2 regions of the Paenibacillus terreus genome follow, and region 2 is predicted to be linked to the other one. Evidence: riboswitches for the same ligand, from Rfam matches in the RefSeq annotation. Region 2 holds a riboswitch; the other holds the start of a gene.

Region 1 (3,482 bases), on a different contig from region 2:
GCATCAGGATGTCTTCCTCAAGCTTTTCGATCCGAACCTCGATCCGGTCGCCGACGAGAAAATAATTGTCCACGATCAGGTCGATCAGCAGATACATAAAACGGTCAGGCGAGTTTACTTCCTGCTCCCAAAGCAGGGGCTTAAGGGAGCGAAGCTCATTGATTTTCTGTCTGGTGATGGTGATGATAAAATGTCTGCCGAGAAAAATATTGAGGGAACGCAGAAAAATTTCTTCATCATCAAACCGGATGCTGTTTACAACGATAAAGTAATGATTATCATATATTTCAATTTTCGGACGCTGGTCTTCTTCGCTCAGACAGTCCTCCACAGCCAGATCATGAATGGAAAAGAGCGGCTGCAGCACCTCGAGATCTTCTACATCGGCATCAATCCAGTAAAAGCCGTCGGCTGGTGCCGTCAATGTTTTTTCAATGTCGTCAATGAGGGTAAATACCCCGTTATTCACTAACCGGATTTTCATTTCTCTCACTCCTTATGTTTCGCCCCAGGGCGAATGATGTCCATAAGGAATGCTTTCAGCCTGGTGCCCAGACCCAGGAAGTTAGAAGCTCCACAGGCATGCAGAACGTGCGTCCCGTCTCCGGCAAGCTGAAGTCATTCCTATGCTGTTGTCATGCTTCCGCCGCCTATACGGACTCGGGTCGCCTTCCATGGTTGGTGTCACCCCTATCGAATTATATTAAGATGAGCCGCCGCAGCCCTATACGCAAATCTTGAACTGCGCATATAGCTTCAGCCGCCTGCAGCACTTGTCTAGTATAACGCCCGCCAGATGGCCTTTCAAGGGCTAAATTGGACATTTTCATTGCTGTTTTCATCTTATGGGGGCAGCCGAATCCGTGTGCGCAATGAATGGATTTTTCTGCTTGACGAGATAGGCGTTCATGCATTAAAGTTTGATACAGGATATTTGAAATAGTTAAAATTAAAAAAAGCGAAATCTTATCAAGAGCAGGTGGAGGGACTAGCCCGATGAAACCCGGCAACCGGCGGTGATCCGCACGGTGCTAATTCTTGCAGGTTACATTTCCTTTAGGAAATGGACCTGAGAGATGAGAGAGGCGCATATGAATCAGATATGACCTTTCTCGTGCTGCGAGGAAGGTCATTTTTAATATGCCCGGCATCTCAGCAATGATTTTCGCAAACTTCACGAACAGGAGTGAGCATTATGCCGATTAAAATTCCAGACACCCTGCCTGCGAAGGAGATCCTTGCGGGTGAGAACATTTTTGTCATGGACGAGAGCAAGGCCTATCACCAGGATATCCGTCCGCTCCGCATTGCGATTCTTAACCTGATGCCAACCAAAGAAACGACCGAAACCCAGCTGCTGCGGCTGATCGGCAATACCCCGCTTCAAGTGGATGTCACGCTCGTTCACCCGCAATCGCATGTGTCCAAAAACACGTCCCAGGAGTATCTGGACATGTTTTACAAAACATTTGACGAAATCAAAAATACCCGTTTTGACGGTATGATAATTACGGGTGCGCCTGTAGAGCAGCTTGAATTTGAAGATGTAAACTATTGGGAGGAGATTCGCGGCATCTTTGACTGGACCCGGACCAATGTGACCTCCACCATGCATATATGTTGGGCTTCGCAGGCAGGCTTGTATCACCATTTCGGTGTTCCCAAATACGGACTGGACAGCAAATGCTTCGGCGTCTTTTCCCATACGGTAAACAAGCCGCATGTGAAGCTGCTGCGCGGCTTTGACGAAGTCTTCTTCGCGCCGCACTCACGGCATACGGAAGTCCGCCGCGAGGATATTGAACGTATTCCCGGGCTGGAGCTGCTTTCGGAATCGGAAGAAGCCGGCGTGTATATTGTGGCTACGACGGACGGCAAGCAGATCTTTGTGACAGGCCATTCCGAGTATGATCCGTTATCCCTGAAATGGGAGTATGACCGGGATATAGCCAAGGGCCTTGACAATGTTCTTTTGCCCAAAAATTATTTCCCGCAGGACGATCCAACCCGTACGCCCCCATCCACGTGGCGGGCTCATGCCAACTTATTATTCTCTAATTGGCTGAATTACTATGTGTACCAGGAGACCCCTTATGACATCGGTGATATCGGGCCTCAAATTTAAACCAAATAAGAACAGAAGTAGACAGGAGGATTTATATGGATCATAAGCAAAAGTTGAAAATCGAAAGCAGACTTGCCCAAATCGGTTCCATCAATGAGCCCGTAACCGGTGCGGTGAATTTTCCCATTTACCAGTCGACAGCCTTCCGTCACCCGCAGCTAGGAAAGAGCACAGGCTTCGATTATATCCGTACCACGAATCCGACCCGCAAGGTGCTTGAGGAAGCAGCGGCAGAGCTGGAATCCGGAGACGCCGGGTTTGCCTGTTCTTCCGGCATGGCCGCTCTGCAGACGATCTTTACTCTGTTCGGACAGGGGGATCATCTTATCGTCTCCCTTGACCTGTATGGAGGAACCTACCGTTTGCTGGAACGCATCCTTTCCAAATTCGGCGTAACCGCTTCTTATGTGGATACAAATGATTTGACTGCGCTGGAACAGACGCGCCGTCCGAACACAAAGGCCGTATTTATTGAAACACCGACCAATCCGCTCATGATGATCACTGATATTGCGGCGGTAGCCGGCTGGGCCAAGAAGCATGGTCTGCTTACAATTGTAGACAATACGCTGCTTACTCCATATTTCCAAAGACCGATTGAACTGGAGGCCGACATTGTAGTTCACAGCGCCACCAAATATTTGGGCGGGCATAATGATGTCCTGGCCGGACTGATCGTCACCAAAGGAAAAGAGCTGTCCGAAGAAATGGCCTTCCTGCACAACTCGATTGGGGCCGTGCTGTCTCCAAGCGACAGCTACCAGCTGATGAAAGGCATGAAAACTCTTGCCCTGCGCATGGACAGACATGAGCAGAACGCCACACGGATCGCGCAGTATCTGCTGACTCACCCGCTCGTTACGGACGTATACTATCCGGCCCTGGAGAGCCACCCTGGATACGAGATTCAAAACAGACAATCCTCCGGGAATACGGGAATCTTCTCGTTTAAGGTCAAGGACGCCCGCTTGGTTGAGCCTTTGCTGCGCCATATCAAGCTGATCGCTTTTGCCGAAAGCCTGGGAGGGGTTGAATCTCTCATGACCTATCCGGCCATTCAGACCCATGCGGACATTCCGGCAGAAATCAGGGATGCCGTAGGTGTTGATGACAGGCTGCTTCGTTTCTCCGTCGGCATTGAGCATGCGGAGGACCTTATTCAGGATCTGGGCGGCGCGCTTGAAGCTGCAAACCGTGAGGTTGAAGGAGGGGCTGCGGAATGAGTGGGGACGGGAAGCGGAAAGAAGAAGAGCAGGTGCTGAAGTTCGGCACCCGGCTTCTGCACTTCGGAGCGGAAATCGACAGTCAAACGGGCGCGTCCAGCGTACCGATTTACCAGGCTTCCACCTTTCATCAT
Region 2 (3,482 bases):
TCTCCGGAGCCTCCTACGAGCAGGAACCCGAGCTGCCTGCTCAGGTGCTGCAGCGCATGTCTGCCTTGGAGCAAAAGTGGCCGCTCGTGTTTATTGTGGATCACGCCGAAGAGGTGGTGAAGTCACAGGCCTCCTTCCTGTGGACGGTGTTCACCCGCTTCAATCCGGCAACGGACATGTTTGCCGATCATGAAGTCAAGCTGCATCATTTGAATTACAAGCTGCCGATCGTAGTGGATGCGCGTATGAAGCCAGGCTATCCGGATGAGGTGCTGCCGCGTGAGGACATTGTCCGCCTGGTCGATGAACGGTGGAAGAGCTACGGTTTCTAAGCATAAGCAGGAACAAACTCCGGGAGGTTGAGCATATGCTGCGTGAGCTTTTGGGAGAACTGCCAAGGCAGGATAACGGAATACTGCTGCAGGCGATGAACAGTATGAAGGGGACGTTGGGCTTGCTGCAGCGCCAGATGGAGCAAAGCGGGGATCCGACGTTCGATTTCCGCAAGGCCGAAATATTGACACGCGGGCTGATGTCCTCCCTGACCGAGCTGGAAGAGAGCACGTTCGCTGCGGCTTTTTTCCGTAAGAAGGTGCATGCGAAGTTTTCCGAGGAAATGACCGAGCAGGAGCGTGCGGATTACGCCCGGTATGTGTATTTTTACAAAAACGGGTTTATCCGCGTGTTCTCCATGCTGGACAAGCTGGGCAATCTGCTGAATGACTTTTATGATATGAACACGTCCAGGGTCAAAGCTCATTATTCCTACTTTACCGTGCTGCGGCAGTTTCGGTATTTGAAAATCCACGACAGGCTTGCTGATTCTCTCTTTGAGCTTAAGGACCGCTTCAGGGAGCCCATTGGGCGGCTGCGCAAACGCAGAAATACGGAAGTGCACTACATGAATGTGGAAATGCAGGATGATCTGTGGCAAAAACAGCGGGCTTTGTACGGTAAAATCAAGCTTGAAGACCTGGATGAGCATCTTGATGATTTGCGGCAGGGTCTGGACATGGTATGCCAATCGGTAGCGGAAGCGTTTGATTATACGAATCAGCAGTGGGAAAGACATTCAGCACGCAAATAAAATCGCAGGAATGCAGCTGTTTTTTGCAACCGCCAGAAATTTTTCCGAATGTTTTCGCAAAATTACCTTTGACAAAGCTATGTAAAGTATCTATACTGAAATCTAGTTTAATGTCAGCTTTATGAGGATTATAGAACAGATATCCCGAACATAAAAAACTGAAACAACCATATATCTCTTATCGAGAGAGGCGGAGGGACTGGCCCGATGAAGCCCGGCAACCGGCTGCACCCCGGCGTGATTACACGCTTAGGGGCAGCGTCATGGTGCTAATTCCAACAATACCACTAAGATTAAGTAGTATTGGCAGATGAGAACCGGATTTTGCTGCACAGCAGGAGCCTTTTTCATTTGCGAAAAGGGCTCTTTGCTTTAATTGGACAAAATAGAGACAGACCCGGTGGGAAGGGGTAAAAGGAAGAGAAGGGGGACGTACCAACTTGATTGAAATCAGGAAGCTGACGAAGTTTTATGGCAAAGGCAGCCGGATGACACCTGCCCTGTCCAACCTGAACTTATCGGTCGGCAAAGGTGAAATCTTCGGCATTATCGGCCACTCCGGGGCGGGAAAAAGCACGCTGATCCGCTGTATCAATTTGCTTGAGCGTCCAAGCTCGGGTGAAGTGTGGATCGACGGAGTGAACATGACCGGCCTGAACCGGAAGCAGCTGCAGGCCAGACGTCGTAAAATCGGGATGATTTTTCAGCACTTCAACCTGCTGTCATCCGCGACGGTATACGACAATATCGCATTCCCGCTTCGTCTGGACAGCAGGCCAAAAGCGGATATCGACAAGAAGGTGAAAGAGCTGCTCGCGCTTGTCGGGCTGGAGCAGCATGCCAACAAATATCCGGCACAGCTGTCCGGCGGCCAGAAGCAGCGAGTCGGCATTGCCCGTGCGCTTGCCAGCGATCCGGATGTGCTGCTGTGTGATGAGGCTACGTCAGCGCTCGACCCGCAGACGACCGATTCCATTCTGAAGCTGCTGCTGGATATTAATCAGCGCTTCAATCTGACCATCATGCTGATTACCCATGAAATGCATGTGATACAGCGTATCTGCGACCGTGTCGCAGTTATCCATCAGGGCGGAATCGTAGAGCAGGGCCCGGTGGCTGAAGTGTTCATCAAACCGCAGCACCCGGTGACAAGGGAATTTATTATGAGGGAGACGGATCAGGGAGAAGAGCTGCGGGCGGCGATTGCCGCACCTCACCCGGCCGCCTCGCAGACCGTCAAAATTTCGTTCCTGGGCGATAAAACCTATGAATCGATTTTATCACGAACGGTCCGCCGGACAGGTGTGGATTTTGCCATCCTGCAGGGCACGATCTCCACGCTGAAAAACGTACCCTATGGGTTGCTTACCGTCCGCTTTGAGGGAGACGAGAAGGCGATCCGGGAAACGACACAGGAATTATTGGCACAGGGGCTTGATGTGGAGGTGATCGGCTGATGAATGGGCTTGATTTTTCACAAATTAACTGGAATGAGATCGGCTCCTCAACGGTGGATACGATCCAAATGCTGGTTATATCCGGACTGTTCACACTGATTCTGGGGCTGCCGCTCGGTGTTGTGCTGTTCCTGTCCAGCCGTTCTTCACTAGCCTTGATGAAGACGGTGTACACTGTGCTTTCATTTATCGTCAATATTCTCAGATCGGTGCCGTTTATCATTCTGATCGTGGCATTGATCCCTGTGACGAGGCTGCTCGTCGGTACCTCCATTGGCGTGACCGGCACGATTCCTCCGCTGGTGATCGGGGCGGCGCCGTTTTTCGCAAGGCTTGTGGAAACCTCCTTGCGTGAGGTGGATCGGGGCATCATCGAAGCGGCTCAAGCGATGGGGGCTTCGACTGGGCAAATCATCTTCCGGGTACTGCTCCGTGAAGCAAGACCGGGTCTGCTCGCCGCATTAACGATTACGATTGTCACACTCGTGTCCTATACGGCGATGTCCGGTATGATCGGCGGCGGCGGCTTGGGCGCGCTGGCGATCAACTACGGGTATTATCGCTACGACACGGCCGTCATGATCGTTGCCGTTGTGCTTATGGTTGTGCTGGTGCAGGTGCTGCAAATGGCGGGTGACCGACTGGTGCGGCATTATACAAGGAAATAAGGAAACATTATATATAGATCCTTATTCATACCCAATCTTTTAAAAATAAATTTTGGAGGGGTACATGTTATGAAAAAATGGTCATTTGCTTTGTTAAGCCTTGCATTGCTGCTGATTCTGGGCGCCTGCGGGAACGCTAAGACCAATTCCGGAGCAGCCGCGGACAATAATCCGGGAACACCGCGCAGCATTGAGTTGAAGGTCGGCGCATCCGCCGTTCCTCACGCCGAGATTCTTGAAGCGATCAAGCCAGAGCTGGAAAAGCAGGGC

What was found. A riboswitch is a leader RNA that binds a small molecule or an ion and turns the genes downstream of it on or off. The one in region 2 is predicted to bind S-adenosylmethionine.
Region 1: linked by a shared signal. The riboswitch ahead of metA (homoserine O-acetyltransferase MetA) and the one ahead of ACE5KN_RS19570 (methionine ABC transporter ATP-binding protein) in region 2 are both predicted to bind S-adenosylmethionine.

Annotation. Positions count from the first base shown of each region.
Region 1 is NZ_JBHIRX010000001.1:44,379-47,860, reverse strand. It holds gene corA (magnesium/cobalt transporter CorA) at 1-484, opposite strand, end outside; SAM riboswitch class I at 964-1,083, shown strand; gene metA (homoserine O-acetyltransferase MetA) at 1,196-2,125, shown strand; gene ACE5KN_RS00200 (PLP-dependent transferase) at 2,161-3,348, shown strand; gene ACE5KN_RS00195 (aminotransferase class V-fold PLP-dependent enzyme) at 3,345-3,482, shown strand, end outside.
Region 2 is NZ_JBHIRX010000011.1:100,675-104,156, reverse strand. It holds gene ACE5KN_RS19580 (UbiD family decarboxylase) at 1-332, shown strand, start outside; gene ACE5KN_RS19575 (Cthe_2314 family HEPN domain-containing protein) at 368-1,087, shown strand; SAM riboswitch class I at 1,263-1,404, shown strand; gene ACE5KN_RS19570 (methionine ABC transporter ATP-binding protein) at 1,528-2,544, shown strand; gene ACE5KN_RS19565 (methionine ABC transporter permease) at 2,544-3,212, shown strand; gene ACE5KN_RS19560 (MetQ/NlpA family ABC transporter substrate-binding protein) at 3,282-3,482, shown strand, end outside.